Regions from separate parts of the Acidocella sp. genome, predicted to be linked through region 4. Evidence: predicted binding sites of a transcription regulator. Region 4 holds the regulator's gene; each other region holds the start of a gene.
What was found. Region 4 encodes LexA, which represses DNA repair genes until DNA is damaged. Its sites were predicted from a motif close to TGTTCTANNTANGTTC; they were not measured.
Positions count from the first base shown of each region.

Region 1: the regulator LexA is predicted to act here: its motif matches at 3,307-3,322, upstream of AB7D48_RS08015 (S24 family peptidase).
Region 2: the regulator LexA is predicted to act here: its motif matches at 1,092-1,107, upstream of recA (recombinase RecA).
Region 3: the regulator LexA is predicted to act here: its motif matches at 3,257-3,272, upstream of uvrA (excinuclease ABC subunit UvrA).

Region 1 is NZ_JBFWIX010000008.1:5,891-11,066, reverse strand. Features, by position in the region: gene AB7D48_RS08040 (urease subunit beta) at 1-50, shown strand, start outside; gene ureC (urease subunit alpha) at 54-1,760, shown strand; gene AB7D48_RS08030 (urease accessory protein UreD) at 1,757-2,521, shown strand; gene AB7D48_RS08025 (DUF4232 domain-containing protein) at 2,518-3,015, shown strand; gene AB7D48_RS08020 (hypothetical protein) at 3,012-3,245, opposite strand; gene AB7D48_RS08015 (S24 family peptidase) at 3,439-4,083, shown strand; gene AB7D48_RS08010 (hypothetical protein) at 4,094-4,324, opposite strand; gene AB7D48_RS08005 (DNA-3-methyladenine glycosylase family protein) at 4,961-5,176, shown strand, end outside.
Region 2 is NZ_JBFWIX010000015.1:37,381-42,556, forward strand. Features, by position in the region: gene AB7D48_RS12055 (argininosuccinate synthase) at 1-480, shown strand, start outside; gene AB7D48_RS12060 (GFA family protein) at 513-941, opposite strand; gene recA (recombinase RecA) at 1,291-2,340, shown strand; gene alaS (alanine--tRNA ligase) at 2,492-5,122, shown strand; gene AB7D48_RS12075 (glycosyltransferase) at 5,162-5,176, opposite strand, start outside.
Region 3 is NZ_JBFWIX010000002.1:27,226-32,401, forward strand. Features, by position in the region: gene AB7D48_RS02265 (hypothetical protein) at 1-419, opposite strand, end outside; gene AB7D48_RS02270 (aldo/keto reductase) at 548-1,429, shown strand; gene AB7D48_RS02275 (3-hydroxyacyl-CoA dehydrogenase NAD-binding domain-containing protein) at 1,520-2,461, shown strand; gene ssb (single-stranded DNA-binding protein) at 2,633-3,127, opposite strand; gene uvrA (excinuclease ABC subunit UvrA) at 3,285-5,176, shown strand, end outside.
Region 4 is NZ_JBFWIX010000012.1:85,123-90,298, reverse strand. Features, by position in the region: gene AB7D48_RS10955 (cold-shock protein) at 1-19, opposite strand, end outside; gene AB7D48_RS10950 (DEAD/DEAH box helicase) at 263-2,002, shown strand; gene lexA (transcriptional repressor LexA) at 2,178-2,879, opposite strand; gene AB7D48_RS10940 (molybdopterin molybdotransferase MoeA) at 2,966-4,162, opposite strand; gene moaC (cyclic pyranopterin monophosphate synthase MoaC) at 4,173-4,643, opposite strand; gene trpC (indole-3-glycerol phosphate synthase TrpC) at 4,640-5,176, opposite strand, start outside.

The sequences.
Region 1 (5,176 bases), on a different contig from region 4:
CGGCGGCGGCACTCGAAGCGGCCCGTAGACGCGGCTATAAGGGAGCCTGAGCCATGGTGAAGATGACACGCGCCGATTATGCCGCCACCTTCGGCCCCACCAAGGGCGACATGGTGCGCCTGGGCGATACCGGGTTGCTCGCCGAAATTGAGCATGATTACACGGTTTATGGCGACGAGCTGACCACGGGTGCCGGCAAGGCGATGCGCGATGGCGAAGGTTTCCAGACCACCGGCACCCGTGCCAGTGGCGCGCTGGACGCGGTGGTGCAGAACGCCACCATCCTCGACCCCGTGCTCGGCGTCGTGAAGGGCGATATCGGCATCCGCGATGGACGGATTGCCGGCATCGGCAAGGCGGGGAATCCGGACATCATGGCGGGGGTTCATCCGCAGCTTCGCACCGGCCCCAACACCGCCGTGCATCATGCCGAACATTACATCGTCACCGCCGGCGCCATTGAAAGCCACGCGCATTTCCTCTGCCCGCAGCAGAGCGAGCATGCGCTGGCGGGCGGCACCACCACCATGATCGGCATGTCGCCGGGGCCGTATTTCGATGTCTCCTGCTCGGGGCCTGAGATTCTCGGGCAGATCATCCAGGCGGCGGAGTTCTCGCCGTTGAATTTCGGTTTTCTGGGGCGCGGTTGTTCCGACCCCGGAGCGGTGGAGGAGAGCGTGTCCGGCGGCGCGCTGGGCGTGAAGATCCATGAGGATTTCGGCGCGTCGGGCGCGGTGATCGATGGTTGCCTGACCGCCGCCGACCGTCATGATTTCAGCGTGTGCCTGCACACGGACACGATCAACGAATTTGGTTTCTGCGAGGATACGATCCGCGCCATCGATGGCCGCTCCATCCATATGTTCCATACGGAGGGCGCTGGCGGCGGGCACGCGCCGGACCTGCTGCGCGTCAACGGTCTTGCCAACGTGGTGCCCGGTTCCACCAACCCCACCAACCCCTTCACCGCCTATGCGCTGAATGAAGGGCTGCCGATGACCATGCTGGCGCATGCGATGAACTGGCGCCTGGCCGAAGACCTCGCCTTCGCGGAATCGCGCGTGCGCCCGCAAACCATGGCGGCGGAGGATCTGCTGCACGATATGGGGGCGATTTCCATTTTCTCGACCGACAGCCAGGGCATGGGACGCCTGGCGGAAAACGTCGCCAAATGCTGGCAGCTTGCCAGCGTGATGAAAAAACGCCTGGGCCGTTTGCCGGAGGAGGCAACCGCGCGGGCGGATAATGAGCGCATCAAGCGCTATCTCGCCAAGCTCACCATCAACCCGGCCATCGCGGCGGGGATCGATGCGCATGTCGGCTCCATCCAGCCCGGGCGCATGGCGGATCTGGTGTTCTGGCCGCGCGCCAGCTTCGGCATCAAGCCCCGGGGGGTGATGAAGAGCGGCTTCATCGTCTGGGCCACATGCGGCGATGGCAATGGCTCCATGATGGATAGCGAACCGAATATCCAGCGCCCGATGTGGGGCAGCAAGGGAGCTTCGCCCGCGAAGCTCGGCGTCACCTTCGTCTCCCGGCTTGCCATCGAGGCGGACCGGCAACGCAAGCTGGGTGTGCAAAAAGCCTTCCTGCCCATCGGCGTCACCCGCCATCTCGGCAAGACGCACATGCTGCATAATGACGCCTTGCCAAAGATCGAGGTGGATAGTGAAACATTCGAGGTCCGCGCGGATGGAAGATTGCTGGCGGGCGAGCCCGCCAGGCAGGTGCCGCTAAGTCGCAGCTATATGCTGCGATGACACAGCTCGAACTGTGTTTCGCGCCCAATGGGGCGGGGCGCACCCTGCTTGCGCAACGCAGGTCGGCATATCCTTACAGCATCACCGCCCCCATCGCACGGCCCAACGGCACGGCATCGCTCACGCTGCAATCCATCTCGGGCGGGCTGTATGGCGGCGAGCAGGTGGCCCAGCATATTCGCCTGCGCGCCGGTGCCCGCGCCCGGCTGGTGCAGCCCGCCGCCACCACCGTGCGCCGCAAGGTTGAGGCCGGCCCGGCCCGGCAAAGCATCAAGCTCGAAGTCCAGGCCGGTGCCAGCCTGATTTATGAAGCCCGGCCGCTGATCATGCTGCCCGGCGCGGCCTTGATCCAAGATTGGGAGATCAGGCTATCCCCCGGCGCGCGCGTGATAGTCTGGGACGGTTTTCTCAGCCATAGCCCACATGGCGAAGCGCCAGACTGGCGCCTTGCGTCCCGCGTCAGCATCCGCGCTCCCGAAGGGCGCTTGCTGGCGGGCGAGCGCATGAACGCGCAGGGCATGGAACACGCGCCCTTCACCGCTTTCGGCAAAATCTGGTGTCTGGGCTTGCCGCCGGAACAGGAGGGCGGGCAGCCTTCGTTTTCCGGGCAAGGTTGCATCCTGGCCGGGTTCACCCGGCTGCCTGGGGAAACCGGCTTCACCCTCGCACTCGCGGCCAGGAATGGCGGCGCCCTGAGCGAAGCCATGGCACAGACGCAGGCATGGTTGGAGCAGACTTGCCTGAAGGGAGATATGATATGATCCGGTATGTCGTCGCATGTGTGGCGTCCTGTCTGGCATTGGCTCATCCCGCCCTGGCCGCGCCCCTGCCGGTCTGCCAGCAGGCGCAACTCTCCCTGGGCTTCGATTCCGAAAATGGCAATTTCGATGGCATGTCGCATTCCGGCACGCTGCTGGTGCTGCGCAATCTTGGCCCCACCCCTTGCACCCTGCCGGCTTTTCCCAAGCTCGTCTTTTGGACTTCCGGGCAGCAAGTGCTGACGATCGAGACGCGGCCGCAAGGCACATCGCCCTCACCTCGTCTTGCCGTGGGTGCCGAGGCCACCGCCGCGCTCCGCTGGGTTTCCTCTCCGGTTTTCGATGACAGCGCCTGCCCGCGCGTGACCAGCCTCTCGGTCAGTTGGCCTGGCGGGCAGGCGGCGCAGGGGCTGGTGGCGACAATCTGCGGTCCGGCTGGCGAGCCCGCGCGGGTCGCGCAAGCGCCACTGGCCACGGACCCCACGCTTCCGGATTAGACCACGGGGCATAGCGTAATCCGCCGCCCCTCCCCGGCGACGCTGGCGAGGCGCCCCCCTTCGGCGGCGGAGAGCATCACCATGTCCCCTTCCGCCATCAGGTCCGCGGCATCGGCGAAGTAGCCGGGATTCACCGCCTCGGCCAGATGATCCTTACCGGCCTTGTAATGCCAGAGGGTGAAACCGTTGGCATAGGCGAGCACGGAAAGATTGCGCAACGTGAACGACATGGAGTTAAATATCCTTTCATGATTACTTAAAGTTGTGCTTAGGTTTCTATTCCTATTTTAGGAACAAAACAAGAACAAACATGACCCCAAGCAAAATTTTTTGCAGAAAATTCGGACAAAATTCCTATTTTGCCTTTTTTCCGCCAAGAACTCCACATAGGCTTCTGAACTTACGGGATTCACTTGGTCACCCATGCGACATGATGAAATTTGGCGGGCGATCGATACTCTGGCGGCGGAGCGCGGGCTCTCTCCGTCCGCTCTCGCGCGTCAGGCCGGGCTCGACCCAACCAGCTTCAACCCGTCCAAGCGCCATGCCGGGGGCGGTAAACTGCGCTGGCCCTCGACGGAAAGCATTTCGAAAATCCTGACCACGACCGGCACCAAGCTGGAAGATTTCGCGGCTTTGGTGAATGGCGCCCGCGCCATCCCGGAAGCACGGCTGAAAGGCCGGTACAGGCTGCCGCTCATCGGCATGGCGCAGGCCGGCGCTGAGGGTTTTTTCGACGATGGCGGCTACCCCGCCGGAGCCGGCTGGGACGATGTGGAATTGCCCAGCGTGGCCGACGCGAATGCTTATGCCCTCAGCATCACCGGCGATTCGATGCTGCCGGTCTATCGCCCCGGCGACACGGTCATCGTCTCTCCCGCCGCGCCCATCCGCCAGGGCGACAGGGTGGTGACCCGCATCCGGGACGGCGCGGTCATGGCCAAGCAGCTTTTGCGGCGCACGGCGGGGCGGGTGGAACTGGGCAGCCTGAACCCGGAATTTCCGGAATTGCGCTTCCCGGTCAAGGATGTCTTATGGATGCACCGGATCATCTGGGCCAGCCAGTAGTCATCCGCCATCAGCGCCAGTGGCCATGGCCGCCGCCCCAGCCACCACCCCACCCCCACCAGCCACCCACCATGACCGGCGCGGGCTGCACCACCACGGCGGGGGCGGCATAATAACCTGGGCCGTAACCATATCCGTAACCCGACGGATAATAGACACATCCCGCGAGGCTGGTGGCCGCCAGGCTCAGCAGCACAATGACACGCGGCGTTATCCGCGGCTTGAATGAGGTTATTTTCATCATCATGAGGATCCTCTGGCGCGTCCACGGCATATGTCCGGAATGTTGAACCACATGTTCCAACGTCATGTTCCAGTCGGCAAATTGCCCTGATCGCTGGATTTATGCGGGAAGTTTGCGGCGCCATTGCGGCGGCGACCATGCGGCCATGTAATACAAAGCAACATTCGCCACCGCATTTAGGACACAGCTTTCTCCTAAGTCTGATGTCCGGCCCGCCCGGATAGGCAGGCCCGTGAAGTAAAAGAAGGATTCTCAAACATGGTTGCACTCCCCCGCAAAGCCCCGCGCTTACTGACTCTGGGTTGCGCATTGGCCCTCGGCCTTGCAGGCTTTGCTCAGGCTCAGCAGCAAGCCCCCTCCAACCAGCAACAGTCTCACACAGCGCCCACGCATCGGCCGATGACGAAGAAGAGCGAAACCCACCATACACAAACAGAGCATCATACAACGGCGGCGCATAAGAAAACCCCGCCGCACAACACGGCGCAGCATGTTTCCAGCCCGCACAAGGCAACTTCCGGCGGCATGAAACCGGCGCCCAGCAAGCCCCAGACAGCCCCCAAGCCCCAGACGCAGACGGCTCCCAAGCCCTGACACACTTGCCCGCCCGGATGGCGGCTGCGAGAATGAGATATGGACGCTCCCGCCCTGCATCTCGCCAAGGCCGATCCCCATCTGGGCGCCGCGATCAAACGGCTCGGACCGCTCAAACGCGCCCGGCCTGAACATACGGAACTTTATCACGCGCTGCTCTCCGCCATTGCGCACCAGCAGCTCCACGCCAATGCCGCCCTGGCGATTTTAGGGCGGTTGAAAACCATCGGCGGCGGTGAGTTTCCCGCCCCTGAA
Region 2 (5,176 bases), on a different contig from region 4:
AACGAATACGGCAAGGCCAACGGCATCGGCCGGCTGGATCTGGTGGAAAACCGCTTCGTGGGCATGAAGTCCCGCGGCGTGTATGAAACGCCGGGCGGCACCATCCTGCTCGCCGCGCATCGCGGCATCGAGAGCATCACACTGGACCGCGAAGCCGGGCATCTGAAGGATTCGCTCATGCCCCGCTATGCCGAGCTGATCTATAACGGCTTCTGGTTCTCCCCCGAACGCCGGATGCTGCAAGCCGCCATCGATGCCTCCCAGGCCTCGGTCACCGGCACGGTGCGGCTCAAGCTTTACAAGGGCAATGTCATCGTGACCGGGCGCGAGAGCCCGAACTCACTCTACAATACCCGCATGGTGACATTCGAAGACGATGCCGGCGCCTATAACCAGCAGGATGCGGCTGGCTTCATCAAACTAAATGCGCTGCGCCTGCGGCTCGGCGCCGCCATCGGGCGGCGCGGCGGCGACCTCTGAAAAACCAAAGGGCGCCTCGGCGCCCTTTTTTGTCACTCGGCCATCATCTCACCGGATCCGCCAAGCTCGGCGGGGAAATCCTTGAGCTTCGGCAAGCCATCCTTCATCGGCAACACGGTCTCGGCATAATTCACATGCACGCCCGGCTTGAATTCAAGATCCGGCAAGGTCGCGGCATAAACATCCATCAGCCCGAATCCGGGATGCATCGTCATCAGATGCCCGCCGCATTTGCGGCAATATTGCCGCTCACTGGCCGGTGTTTTGGCATAGGTGGCAATCTCGCCCTCACCTTTCGTCACCTTCACCGCGCCTGGCTTCCAGAGCGTGAAGGCGTTGACCGGCCCCGCCGACCAGGACCGGCAGGAACGGCAATGGCAATACCCCATTGCCTCGGGCTCACCAGTGGCTTCCAGCGTCACCGCACCGCAAAAACAAGCACCTTTATAAGTCTGGGACATGAGCTTCCTCTCTCGTTGTTATGGCGGAGACATCAAGGATGGTGGGGGCGGCGCGGCGTGTCAAATACTGTACCGGAATGGACCAAACCCCCGGAAAACATATGGTATCTCCTTCGAATAAAGATCAGAAGGCCCGGAATGGGCCGTTAAGAACAAACAAGGAACAATTTATTAATATATCTGTTGCTATTTTGTTCTTCGCGTGTCAGGTTCCAGGCGAGAAATCACTCTGGCATCCGAAAGAAAACACGCTATGGTTGCATCCACCGCAAGCAAGAAGCCGCGTTTGACAGAAATCGAGTCGATGTTGGACGCTCAGGAGGCACCTTTAATGGCGACTGTGACACCCATGGCAAAACCCGACCTCGAAAAAAACAAGGCGCTCGATGCCGCGATGGCGCAGATTGAGCGCGCCTTCGGCAAGGGCTCGATCATGCGCATGGGGGCCAAGGGCGGCAATGAGGCGATCGAGGTCATTCCCTCCGGCTCTCTGGGGCTGGACCTTGCCCTGGGCATAGGCGGATTGCCGCGCGGCCGCGTGGTGGAGGTTTACGGCCCGGAAAGCTCGGGCAAGACCACGCTCGCCCTGCATGCCGTGGCCGAAGCGCAAAAGCGCGGCGGCGTATGCGCCTTCATCGACGCCGAACACGCGCTGGACCCGGTCTATGCCCGCAAGCTCGGCGTGGATGTCGACAATCTGCTGATCTCTCAGCCCGATACTGGCGAGCAGGGCTTGGAGATCGCCGACACGCTGGTGCGCTCCGGCTCCATCGACGTGCTGGTGATCGACTCCGTGGCGGCCCTGGTGCCCCGTGCCGAGTTGGAAGGCGAAATGGGGGATTCCCATGTGGGCCTTCACGCCAGGCTGATGAGCCAGGCCTTGCGCAAGATCACCGGCTCGGTCGCGCGGTCCAACACCATGCTGATTTTCCTGAACCAGATCCGTTTGAAAATCGGTGTGATGTTCGGCAATCCGGAAACCACCACGGGTGGCAACGCGCTGAAATTCTACTCCTCTGTCCGCATGGAAATCCGCCGCACCGGCTCCATCAAGGAGCGCGACGAGGTCACGGGCAACCATGTCCGCGTGAAGGTTGTAAAGAACAAGCTGGCGCCGCCATTCAGGCAGGTTGAATTCGACATCATGTTTGGAGAGGGCATCTCCAAATCCGGTGAGCTGATCGATCTCGGGGTGAAGGCCGGGGTGGTGGAAAAATCCGGCGCTTGGTTCTCTTACGACAGCCAGCGCATCGGCCAGGGACGCGAAAACGCCAAGCAATTCCTGCGCGACAATCCGAAGATGGCGGACAGCATCGAAAAGAAGATCCGCGACCAGTCCTCCGCCCTGGGCGAGGCGTTGATGGCCGCCGATGGCGGCGAGGATAGCGGCGAGGATTAAAGGCCGAAGCTTTTGGAACCAGAGGGGTGTTTTCAAAAACACCCCCACTTCCTTGAAAAACGCGGAGGCGGAAAACTTTTGCTCCTTTTGACCCATGGCAGGAGCTGGGCTGGGCTTGGCGAAAACCCGTCCGCCTTGTAATCCAGCGCACATGGTCACCAGCAACGATATCCGCGCCACCTTCCTGAATTATTTCGGCCGCAATGGCCACCAGATCGTGCCTTCGGCCCCTCTGGTGCCCCGGAACGACCCCACCTTGCTCTTCACCAATGCTGGCATGGTGCCGTTCAAGAATGTTTTTACCGGCCAGGAAAAGCGCCCTTATAACCGCGCCACCTCCTCCCAGAAATGCGTGCGCGCCGGCGGCAAGCATAACGACCTGGACAATGTGGGCTATACCGCCCGCCATCATACTTTCTTCGAGATGCTGGGAAATTTCTCCTTCGGAGATTATTTCAAGGAACAGGCGATTTTCCATGCCTGGACGCTGCTGACCAAGGATTTCGGGCTCGACAAGACCAAGCTGTTGGTCACCGTCTACCACACGGATGACGAGGCGGCCGGGCTCTGGGCCAAAATCGCCGGCTTGCCGGAACAGAAAATCATCCGCATTCCCACCGACGATAATTTCTGGCGCATGGGCGATACCGGCCCTTGCGGCCCTTGCTCTGAAATCTTCTACGATCACGGCCCCTCTATCCCCGGCGGCCCTCCCGGCAGCCCGGATGAGGATGGCGACCGCTTCATCGAGATCTGGAATCTCGTCTTCATGCAGTACGAGGAAGGCCCGCCAGGCACGCGCGCCCCGCTGCCCCGCCCGTCCATTGACACCGGCATGGGGCTGGAGCGCTTCGCCGCCATCCTGCAAGGCAAACACGATAATTACGACACCGACACGCTGCGCGCCCTCATTCTCGCTTCCGCCGAGGCCACCGGCCAGGATCCGGACGGCGCCTTCCGGGTCAGCCATCGCGTGGTGGCCGATCATTTGCGCTCCTCTTCCTTCCTGATCGCCGATGGCGTGCTGCCCTCCAATGAGGGGCGCGGCTATGTGCTCCGTCGCATCATGCGCCGCGCCATGCGCCATGCGCACATGATGGGGGCGAAGGAGCCGCTGATGTACCGGCTCGTCCCCGCCCTCACCCGCCAGATGGGCCAGGCATTTCCGGAATTGAATCAGGCCGAGGCGTTGATCGCCGAAACCTTGCAGCTTGAGGAAAACCGCTTCCGCGCCATGCTGGATCGCGGCATGTCCCTGCTACGCGACGAATCCGCGGCGATTCCCGCCGGCGGGGCATTACCCGGCGGCGTGGCCTTCAAGCTCTACGACACTTACGGCTTTCCGTTGGATCTGACACAGGACGCGCTGCGCGAGGCGGGCAAGAGCGTGGACGTGGCGGGCTTCAACGACGCCATGGCCGAGCAGAAGGCCCGCGCCCGCGCCGCCTGGGCCGGCTCCGGCGAGGCCGCGACCGAAACGGTCTGGTTCGAGTTGAACGAGACACTCGGCGCCACCGAATTCCTTGGCTACTCCACCGAAAACGCCGAAGGCAGCATCACCGGCCTGGTGGTGGACGGGCGGCCCGTGGACGAGGCGCTGACCGACCAGAGCGTTCACGTCATTCTGAACCAGACCCCTTTTTATGCCGAAAGCGGCGGCCAGGTGGGGGATACTGGTTTCATCACCGGACCGGATCATTTGCGCATCCGCATCACCGACACACAAAAGAAGCTGGGCGGCTTGTTCGTGCATGTCGGCGTGGTGGAAGCCGGCACGGCGCGCGTCGGCCTGCCGGTCTCGGCCATGGTCGACCATGAACGCCGGAGCAAGATCCGCGCGCATCATTCCGCCACCCATCTGCTGCATGAAGCGTTGCGCCGCGCCTTGGGCGCGCATGTGACCCAAAAAGGCTCGCTCAATGCGCCCGACCGGCTACGCTTCGACATTTCCCAGCCCCGACCGGTCACGGCCGAGGAGCTAGCGGCGGTGGAACGCGACGTAAACGCCCATATACGCGAGAACAGCGAAGTCACCACGCGCCTGATGACGCCCGAAGAGGCCGTGAAGCTCGGCGCCATGGCCTTGTTCGGCGAAAAATACGGCGACGAGGTACGGGTCGTCTCCATGGGGGGCGGGTCGGCGGACAAATCCGCCTGGTCCATCGAGCTATGCGGCGGCACCCATGTCGCCCGCACCGGCGATATCGGGCTGTTCCGCATCGTCTCCGAAGGGGCTGTCTCGGCCGGCATCCGCCGTATCGAAGCCGTGGCTGGCGAGGCTGCCGTGAGCGAGGTCGAGAGCGAGGCGAAATTGCTGGCCGAGGCCGCCGCCACCATCAAGGCTCCCGCCGCCGAACTGCCGGGCCGCATCACCCAGCTTCAGGACGATAAAAAGCGGCTGGAACGCCAGGTCGCCGAGCTGCAAAAGAAATTGGTCATGGCCACCGCGACGGAATTCGAGGATGTGGCGGGAACCCGCGCCATTCTGCGCAATGTCGGCGATGTGGCGGCGAAGGAACTGCGCCCCATCGCCACCGAGCTGTTGAAGGGGCTGGGCACGGGCATCGTGGCACTGGTTTCCACGGCCGAGCGGAAAACCGCCATCGTGGTGGCCGTGACGGAAGATCTGCCGCAAAGCGCGGTGGATCTGGTGCGCGCCGCCGCGCAGGCGGCGGGCGGCCAGGGCGGCGGGGGCAATAAATCCGTGGCGCAAGCCGGCGCGCCAGATGCCGCTCGGGCCAATGTCGCTCTAGGCGCCATCAGAAGCGCCATCGCCGGCTGACAAAAAAGGCCAGAGCCTTTGGCTCTGGCCTTTTCACGATCAACCTTCGCCAGT
Region 3 (5,176 bases), on a different contig from region 4:
TCCTTCAACCAGCCGTCGGGCGCGCCATGGCGGGGGGGTGCACCGCAATTCGTATGGACCCAATCCATGCCCATTCGTCCGGAGTTGGCCCGGTAGAGCTTGCCGCAAAGCGAAAGCCTGTCGCCAGGGCGCAGGTTCGAGAGCGGTGCCGGCACATCTCCAGGAGCCGCGTCGTAACCGGCGGCGAAGACATTGTCGGCGCGGATGTCATATGTCTGCCCATCCTCCCCCCGGAGTAGGATCTTGGTGTGGGAGAGCGCCACGCCATGCTTATATTGCCTGGCCCGCACATAAAAAGGCCCATGCGCGATGGTTCCGGTGAGGTAGGTGCCACCCTGGGCCGTGCATTGTCGCGCCTCGTCCGCCCAAGCGGCGGGGGCGGCGCAAAGCCAGGCGAGGGCGATGAGCCAGCGTGTCATGGCGCCATCCCCTAGCACGGCGGCACCCCGCGCCAAAGTGCAAGACATTGTTTCCAGCCCGGTCATGCCCATGTGGAGGGGACGGTGTGAAGCGGGCAGTGTGAAGCGGGCACGGCCAGGAGAGAGAGATGAGCCAGATCGATGCGGCGCGGGCGGGAACATTCAAAATCGGCGGCGATCAGGAGGTGGCGCGGCTTGGCTTCGGGGCCATGCGCATCACGGGCCCAGGCATCTGGGGCCAGCCGTCGGATCAGGCGGAGGCGCTGCGCACATTGCGCCGTGTGCCCGAGCTGGGAATTGATCTCATCGACACGGCGGATTCCTACGGGCCGGATGTCTCCGAGCAGCTCATTCGTGAAGCGTTGCATCCCTACGGCACGCTGCGTATCGCCACCAAGGGCGGGCTGACCCGTTCCGGCCCCAACCAATGGGCGCCAAAGGGCGATCCGGCTTATCTGATCGGCCAGGCCCGCCGCAGCCGGGAGACGCTGGGGGTCGAAGCCATCGATCTCTGGCAATTGCACAGGATCGACCCGGCCATTCCCTCCGGTGAGCAATTCGCCGCCGTGCGGGCCTTGTTGGATGAAGGCGTGATCCGTCACGCGGGTTTGAGCGAGGTTTCGGTGGCGCAGATCGAGGCGGCGCGGAAAATTTTTCCCGTGGCCACCGTGCAGAACCGTTATAACCTGTCCGATCGCGCCAGCGAGGATGTGCTGAATTATTGCGAGCAATGCGGTATCGGCTTCATCCCCTGGTACCCCCTGGCGGCTGGCAAGCTGGCCGGTCCGGGCACGTTGCTGGATGGAATCGCCAGCGCGCACAAGGCGAGCGCGGGGCAGATCGCGCTGGCGTGGCTATTGCGCCGCAGCGCGGTGATGCTGCCGATTCCGGGTACCGGCAAGGTCAGGCATCTGGAGGAAAATACCGCGGCGGCCTCCATTCATCTGACGGAGGCGGAATTCGACGCCCTGGCGAAGGCAGGCACGGCAGGTGCCGCCGGGGGCGGCTGAATCTCCGGCACATGGCTGCCATGGGGTGACCGGATTGGGGGGCGCTCCGGCGGGACGTAACATCCGGCGTGATTGTCACGGAGGGTGAAAATGAGCGGGGAAATCCAAAAAGTCGCGGTCATCGGCACAGGCGTCATCGGCGCGAGCTGGAGCGCTCTGTTTCTGGCCAGGGGGCTCGATGTCATCGCCACGGATCCCGCGCCGGGCGCCGAGGCGCGGTTGCGCGATTATATCGCCACGGCTTGGCCCGCATTGGTGGCGCTGGGCGCCGTGGCGCCAGGCGGCACGCCTGAGCGTCTGAGTTTCACGGCGGCGCTTTCCGGTATCTCGGGGGCCGATTTCGCCCAGGAGAACGGGCCGGAGCGTCTGCCCTTCAAGCAGGATCTCTACCGTCAGCTCGATGAAATACTGCCGCCGGAGGTGATCATCGCCACCAGCTCATCCGGTCTCACCATGACGGACATCCAGAAAGGCTGCGCCCGTCATCCAGAGCGCTGTCTGGTTGGCCATCCCTTCAACCCGCCGCATTTGATTCCGCTGGTGGAGCTTGTCGCCGGGCAAAAAACCGCGCCGCAGAGCGTGTGCCGCGCGGATGAATTCTATACCGGCCTGGGCAAGCGGACGATCAGGCTGAACAAGGAGGTGCCCGGCCATGTGGCCAACAGGCTGCAAGGCGTGCTGGTGCGCGAGATCATCTCGCTGGTGAATGAAGGGGTGGTGAGCGTGGCCGACGCGGATGCCGCCTGCTCCTGGGGGCCTGGGCTGCGCTGGGGGGTCATGGGGCCGGTGATGCTCAACCATCTTGGCGGCGGGGAGGGAGGGATTGAGCATTTCTACGCTCAGTTCGCCAAGCCGTTGGAAACATGGTGGACGCCGCTGGCACCGTTGGCGTTCACGCCGGATGTCCAGCAACGCATGATCGAGGGGCTGCGCGCGGAAGTGGCGGGCCGGACTGTCCAGTCATTGGCGGCGGAGCGCGATGCGCTTCTCCTGGCATTGCTCAAGGCCCGGCGGGAGCGTGAGGATGCCTGAAAAGAGTGAGGGACGGCTCCAGAGAGCCCCTTGAAAAACGCTCGAAAATTTTTGGATTTGGCCCTTTTTTGAAAAAGACCGGAAATAACGGGAGCACTTTCATGAAAGTACTCCCGTTCGGGCAAGGATTTTGATTATTTCAAGTCTGGCTTGAACTCAGCGCGGCGTGGGTCAGAACGGGATCTCATCGTCCAGATCGGTGCTGGGGCGTGTGTCCCAGCCACCCACGGCCCGGGCCGGGGTCTTTGCCGCGGGGGTGGCGGCGCGCGGCGCATAATCCTCTCCCATGCCAGCGCCCATGCCGGCACCGCCGCCGGGACGGTCCAGCAGGACCAGTTCGCCATTGAAGCGGCCGATCATGATCTCGGTCGTATAGCGGTCCTGGCCCGATTGGTCGGTCCATTTGCGGGTCTGCAACTTGCCTTCCAGATAAACCTTGGAGCCCTTGCGCAGATATTTCTCCGCCACGTCGCCCAGCCGGTCGTTCATGATGACGACGCGGTGCCACTCGGTCAGCTCCTTGCGCTCCCCGCTCATCTTGTCGTTCCAGCTTTCAGAGGTCGCCACCGCCAGATTCACGATTTTCATGCCGGATTGGGTGTTGCGGACCTCCGGGTCGCGCCCCAGATTGCCCACGATAATCACCTTGTTCACACTGCCAGCCACACGGACCTCCACAACTCGAAAATGTTTTCCAGAATAGCGCATCGGGCTGTTTCTGGCCAGCGCGCGCTTCAACCCAGGTCATCCTGGAGCATGGAATTGCTTTGTAGGCCAACACCTCCTATTCTTCAAGAACATTACACGAACATTTGGGGCAGATATGGCGGCTGAGCAGAAGGGCGCGGGGTTCATCACCGTGCGTGGCGCGCGTGAGCATAACCTCAAGAATATCGATATTCAGATCCCCCGTGAGAAATTGACCGTCATCACCGGTCTCTCCGGCTCCGGTAAATCCTCCCTGGCGTTCGACACCATCTATGCCGAGGGCCAGCGCCGCTATGTGGAAAGTCTATCCGCCTATGCCCGCCAGTTCCTGGAATTGATGGGCAAGCCGGATGTGGACAGTATCGAGGGATTGTCCCCCGCCATCTCCATCGAGCAGAAAACCACCTCCAAGAATCCCCGCTCCACGGTCGGCACGGTCACGGAAATCCATGACTATATGCGCCTGCTCTGGGCGCGCGCGGGGGTGCCCTATTCGCCCGCCACCGGTTTGCCGATCGAGGCGCAAACGGTCAGCCAGATGGTGGACCGGGTGATGGCGATGCAAGAAGGCATGCGCCTCCTGCTGCTCGCGCCGGTGATTCGCGGCCGCAAGGGCGAATACAAGAAGGAGCTGGCGGAGTTCCAGCGCAAGGGGTTCACCCGCGCGAAGATCGACGGAAAGATTTACGAGATCGACCAGGCCCCGGCTCTGAACAAGAAGCTCAAGCACGACATCGAGGTGGTGGTGGACCGTCTGGTGGTGAAGCCGGGTCTGGAACAGCGCCTGGCCGACAGCTTCGAGACCGCCCTGGGGCTGGCGGATGGTATCGTCTATGCCGAAAATCACGACACGCAGGAACGCACGGTCTTCTCCTCGCGTTTCGCCTGCCCGGTTTCCGGTTTCACCATCGAAGAGATCGAGCCGCGTCTCTTTTCCTTCAACTCCCCGCACGGGGCCTGCCCGGTCTGCGACGGGCTGGGGCATGAGATCTATTTCGACCCGCATCTCGTCGTTCCGGATGAGCGGCGCGCGCTGGACGACAGCGCCATCGCCCCCTGGGCCAACGCGCAATCGCCTTATTACGACCAGACCATCGCCGCCATCGCCAAACATTATGGCGTGAAGCTCGCCACCGCCTGGGAGGATGTGCCCGAGGAAGTCCGGGATGTTTTTCTCCATGGCTCGGGCAAGGAAGACATCAAATTCACCTACAAGGACAGCGCGCGCGCCTACAATGTCGTCAAGCCCTTCGAGGGTGTCATTAAAAATCTTGAACGCCGCTATAAGGAAACGGACTCCGCCTGGGTGCGCGAGGAACTGTCCCGCTATCATGCCGAGCGTCCTTGCGCCGCCTGCCACGGCGCGCGCCTGAAGCCGGAAGCCCTGGCGGTGAAGGTGGCGGAGAAAAACCTGGCCGAGGTGGCGGAATTATCCATCGACGAGGCGCGGGACTGGTTTGGCGAGGTCGCGGCCACGCTGACCAAGCAGCGTTTGGAAATCGCCCGGCGGATCCTGAAGGAAATCGAGGAGCGGCTGCAATTCCTGCTCGATGTGGGGTTGAATTATCTTACCTTGGCGCGCGGCTCGGCCACGCTGTCGGGCGGAGAGAGCCAGCGCATTCGTCTGGCCAGCCAAATCGGCTCCGGCCTCACCGGTGTGCTCTATGTGCTGGACGAGCCTTCCATCGGACTGCACCAGCGCGACAATGAGCGCCTTCTGGGCACGCTGGAGCGGCTCAAGCGCCTCGGCAACACCGTGCTGGTGGTCGAGCATGACGAGGATGCGATCCGCGCCGCCGATCATCTGGTGGATATGGGGCCCGGCGCTGGGGTGAATGGCGGGCATGTCATCGCCCAGGGCAGCCCCCGGCAGGTCGCGGCCAACCCCAACTCCGTCACCGGGGCGTATCTGTCGGGCCGGCGCGCCATCCCCGTGCCCGCCCGCCGCCCGGCGCGGAAGAACCGCTGCATCAAGCTCGTCGGCGCCAAGGGCAATAATCTCAAGAA
Region 4 (5,176 bases):
CATTTTTGGGGGGTCGCACTATAAAAACTGTCCTCTAAAAGACTTTTCGGGGCACCGGGCACAAGCCAAGCGCGAGCAGCATAAGGCAGCCCGTGACAGCCTTCAATCCCGAAATGCAACGCTAGCACGGGCATTTTGGCCAAAATACCCGCCTTTTTCGCATACCAAGCGGCCAAGCCCTGCGTTTACGCCACAAACCGCGCATCTGCCCGGCTAATCCACCGCTTGTTCCCCGGGCGGCCAACCCGTAAGAGCCGCGCCCATGGCCTTTCCCGTCACCAATCCCAGCCTCGCCAAAGCCCTCTCCCAACGCGGCTATGCCGACCCCACCGCGGTGCAGAGTGCCGTCCTGGCCCCTGAAACCAAAGAACGGGACCTGCTGGTCTCCGCCCAGACCGGATCCGGCAAAACCGTCGCCTTCGGGCTGGCGCTGGCCGACACCGTTCTGGGCGAGAGCGAGCGCATGCCCGCCACCCAAGCGCCGCTGGTGCTGGTCATCGCCCCGACACGCGAGCTGGCCTTGCAGGTGCATGCGGAACTCACCTGGCTTTATGAATTCACCGGCGCGCGGATTCTGTCCTGCGTCGGCGGCATGGATCCCCGCCGCGAGGCCCGGCTGCTGGCGGGAGGCTGTCATTTCGTGGTCGGCACGCCGGGGCGGCTGAAGGATCATATCGAGCGTGGCAATCTGCGGCTGGACGAGCTGGAAGCCGTGGTGCTGGACGAGGCGGACGAGATGCTCGATCTCGGCTTCCGGGAAGAGCTGGAATTCATCCTCGGCGCCGCGCCGCAGAGCCGGCGCACCTTGCTGTTCTCGGCCACCATCGCGCGCGAGATCGCGGCGCTCGCGCGTACCTATCAACAGAACGCCCTGCGGATCGACACCGTGGCCGCCAACCAGCCGCACGCGGACATCGAATACCGCGCCGTGCGCGTGGCCGGGCATGAGCTGGAAGGCGCGCTGGTGAATATCCTGCGCGCGCAGGATAGCCGGGCTTTGGTATTCTGCGCCACACGCGACAATGTGCGCACCCTGCACACGAACCTGGTGGCGCGCGGCTTCACCGCCGCCGCGCTGTCTGGCGAGCTTTCCCAGGCCGAGCGCAATGCCGCCCTTTCCGCCCTGCGCGAGGGCCGCGCCCAGGTGTGCATCGCCACCGACGTGGCGGCGCGCGGGCTGGATCTGCCGGACCTCGATCTCGTCATCCATGCCGATTTGCCAACCAACAAGGCCACCTTTCTGCACCGTTCCGGCCGCACGGGGCGCGCCGGGCGCAAGGGGGTCTCGGTGCTGCTGGTAGCGCCAATGCGCCGCCGCCGGGCCGAGATGCTGCTGCGCGAGGCCAATGCCGAGGCGATCTGGGTCGATCCCCCGACGAAGGAGGATATCCGCGCCAAGGACGAGGAGCGGTTGCTAAACCATGCATTGCTGCGGGGCACGCCCAGCGAAACCACCCTGGCCCTGGCCGCCAAGCTGCTGGAACGCGCCGCGCCGGACGCGGTCGCGGCGGCCTTCGTGACCTTGGCCCAGGCCAATCTACCTGTCCCGGCGGATGTGACCATCCTTCCACCGGAACCCACCCGCCCGGCCCGCGCGCCGCGCGCGGCCAATGGCGCGCGCAAGGAAACGGGCAATGGCACATGGTTCCGGGTGGCGCTGGGGCGCAAGCAAAACGCCGATCCGCGTTGGCTGGTTCCGCTGATTTGCAAGGCGGGTGGCATCACCAAGCAGGAGATCGGCAGCATCCGCATCTTCGACCGGGAGACGAAATTCGAGATCGCCCCGCATGTTGCACAGGCATTTGCCCATGCCGCCGCCGGGCAAGGCGAGGCGCGAATCGAACCCGCCGCCCCTCCCGGCGTGGCCCGGCCGCATTATGACGGGCCAGCCAAACCCGCCTTCAAGCCAAAATCCCCGGGCGACAAGGCGCCTAATGCCAAGCCCGGCGGCAAGCTGAGCGAACAGCAGCGGCGGCGGCGCAATCAAACCAAGAAATTCTAAACGGCGCGCCGCCGCCCTCACGGGGCCGGTGCCCCTCTTTTTGAACGCGCGCAAGATTTCAAGGGGTTGGGGCGACTTTCACAAGCGCCCCACCCGCCGTGAAAATCGTAAATGATTTCAGGCTATCGACTGACCAGCCCCTTGGAGCGGCGGCTCAGTCCAAGCCGCAAAGACTTTAATATTGCCGGAGCAGCGCCACCAGCCGGCCCTGCACGCGCACGCGTTCAGCCGGAAAAATCCGCGTCTCGTAATTCACATTGGCGGGCTCCAGGGCGATAGACTGCCCCTTCCGGCGCAACCGCTTCAGCGTCACCTCGTTCTCATCGACCAGCGCCACGATGATCTGCCCGTTATCGGCATTGTCTCCACGGCGGATGATGACCGTATCCCCATTCAGAATTCCGGCCTCGATCATCGAATCGCCCTCAACCGTGAGGGCGAAATGCTCGCCCCCGCCCAGCAGGGACATCGGCACTTCGACCGTTTCCTCATTGTCGCGCAAAGCCTCGATCGGCAGGCCGGCGGCGATCTTGCCATAAAGCGGCAGGGAAATGGCGCCTGCTTCCGCCGCCTCGGCACGCAAACCCGGCAGACGGGAGGAAAAATTACCCTGGATCACATTGGGCGCGAAGCCGCGCGCCTCCGGCTGGCGGGGGCTGAGATCCTGCGGCAGTTTCGTGACCTCCAGAGCGCGGGCGCGATGCTTGTGGCGGCGCAAAAACCCCCGTTCCTCCAGCGCCGAGATCAGCCGGTGAATGCCGGATTTGGAGCGCAGATCCAGCGCCTCCTTCATCTCCTCGAAGCTGGGGCTACAACCGGTCTCGCGCAGATGTTTGTCGATGAATAACAGCAATTCATGCTGCTTGGGGGTGAGCATCGAACGTCTCCGGGAATGAAAGCCTTTGGAAAAAAGCGTAAACTCACAGATGTTCTAGTTTAGTTCTCGTTTTCGCGTCAACCCTGTCAAGCCATGCCGAGGCGCAAAATCTCGACATTTTCACCCGCTTCCGCCGCGGGAGCATGCGCGGGGCGACGAATCAGCGCCTGAGCTCCAGCCAGGGCGAGCAACATGCCGGAATCCTGCACCCGCAGCGGTGTCGCCACCCAGCCAGCACCGTCGTACACCAAATGCGCGCGGACATAATCCTCCCGCCGGTCATTCGCCTTCATGGGCACCCCCAGCCGGGCCTGCTCCAGCACGGGCCCGGCCGTCGGCACCCCACCCAGCAGATCCATGGCACCCGCCAGGAACAAAACCGCGCAAACATAGGCTGAAACCGGATTGCCGGGCAGCCCCAGCACGGGCAGCCCATCGATGGCACCGAAGATCAGCGGCTTGCCTGGACGCATGGCGATTTTCCAAAAATCCAGCGCGAATCCCTGGCACTTCAACCCGGCCAGCACCAGGTCGTGCGCGCCCACGCTGGCCCCACCAGTGGTCACCAGCAGGTCCGCGCCGCGCGCCTCGGCCGCGCCAAGCGCCACCGCATCCTCGGTGTCTCTGGCGATGGGCAGCAACAGCGCCTCACCGCCCCAGGCCGAGACAAAGGCCGCCAGCAGCCCGGCATTGGCATTGACGATGCCCCCCTCCGGCACAGGCTCACCCGGCAAGGCGATTTCATCGCCAGTGCAGAGAATCGCAATACGCGGACGGCGATGCACGCAAAGCCAGGGATGCCCCGCCGCCGCCGCCACCCCGATATCGCGCGCGGAAAGCCGCTGCCCCGCCGGTAACACCTCGTCACCGGCGACGAAATCCTGCCCGGCGCGGCGTATATGCCGCCCCGCCCCGACAGGTTCGTTCACCAGAATATCCTCGCCCTCCACCAGGGTGTTTTCCTGGATCAGCACCGCATCCGCGCCCGCCGGCAGCACACTGCCGGTGAAAATCCGCACAGCCTCACCACCGCCGACACCGCCCGCGAAAGGATGCCCCGCCGCCGCCTGCCCGGTCACCCGCAGCCTGGCCCCCGCCCGCGTGTCATCCGCGCGCACCGCATAGCCGTCCATGGCCGAGAGATTGGCTGGCGGCACGGTAAAGCGTGCCACCACGGGCTTGGCCAGCACCCGCCCATGCGCCTGGGCCAGCCCCACCATCTCCACCGGCACCGGTTTCAGCGCGGCGAGAATCCTGGCCCGCGCTTCCTCGACGCTGATCATGCCCCGGTGCTCATGGCGCTGAAAACTCTCCGCTCTTGCCACCGCTCTTGCGGGTGAGACGTACCGCCTCGATGCTCATGCACCTGTCCACGGCCTTCATCATGTCATAGATGGTCAACGCCGCCAGGCTCACCGCCGTCAACGCCTCCATCTCCACGCCAGTGCGCCCGGTGGTGCGGGCGACGGCGACAATCTCCACCGAAGCTTCCTCCACCGTGAGGCCGACCGTTACCATGTCCAGCGGCAAGGGATGGCAGAGCGGGATCAGCTCGCCGGTTTTCTTCGCGCCCATGATGCCCGCGATCCGCGCCGCCGCCAGCACGTCCCCCTTGGCGGCTTGGCCGTCGCGGATCAGAGACGCGGTTTCGGGCTTCATCATCACCCGGCCCCTGGCCTCGGCCTCGCGCGCCGTGACCGGCTTGGCCGAGACATCGACCATCCGCGCCGCGCCATCGGCCCCAATATGGGTCAGGTCGCTCAATGTCCTAGCAGCGCGCGCACGGCGGTGCTCACATCATCCTGGCGCATCAGCGATTCGCCGACCAGGAAGCCTTGCACGCAGACCTTGCGCAGCCGCTCGACATCCGCATGGGTCTTGATACCGGATTCAGAAATCAGAAACTTGTTCGGCGGGCAGAGGCTGGAGAGCGTCTCGGTGGTGGCGATGTCCGTCACCATGGTTTTCAGGTTACGGTTATTGATGCCGAGCAAGGGGGTTTGCAGCAGCAGCGCGCGCTCCAGCTCCTGTTCCTCATGCACCTCCACCAGCACGTCCATGTCCAGCGCCCGGGCAAGCCCTTCCAGCTCGCGCGCCTTGGTGTCGTCCAGCGCCGCCATGATCAGCAGGATACAATCCGCCCCCATCGCGCGGCTTTCATAGATCTGATACTCATCCAGCATGAAATCCTTGCGCAGCACGGGCAGTTCCACCGCTTCGCGCGCCGCGCGCAGATGTTCCGGCGTGCCTTGGAAATATGTCTCATCCGTCAGCACGGACAAACAGGTCGCCCCCGC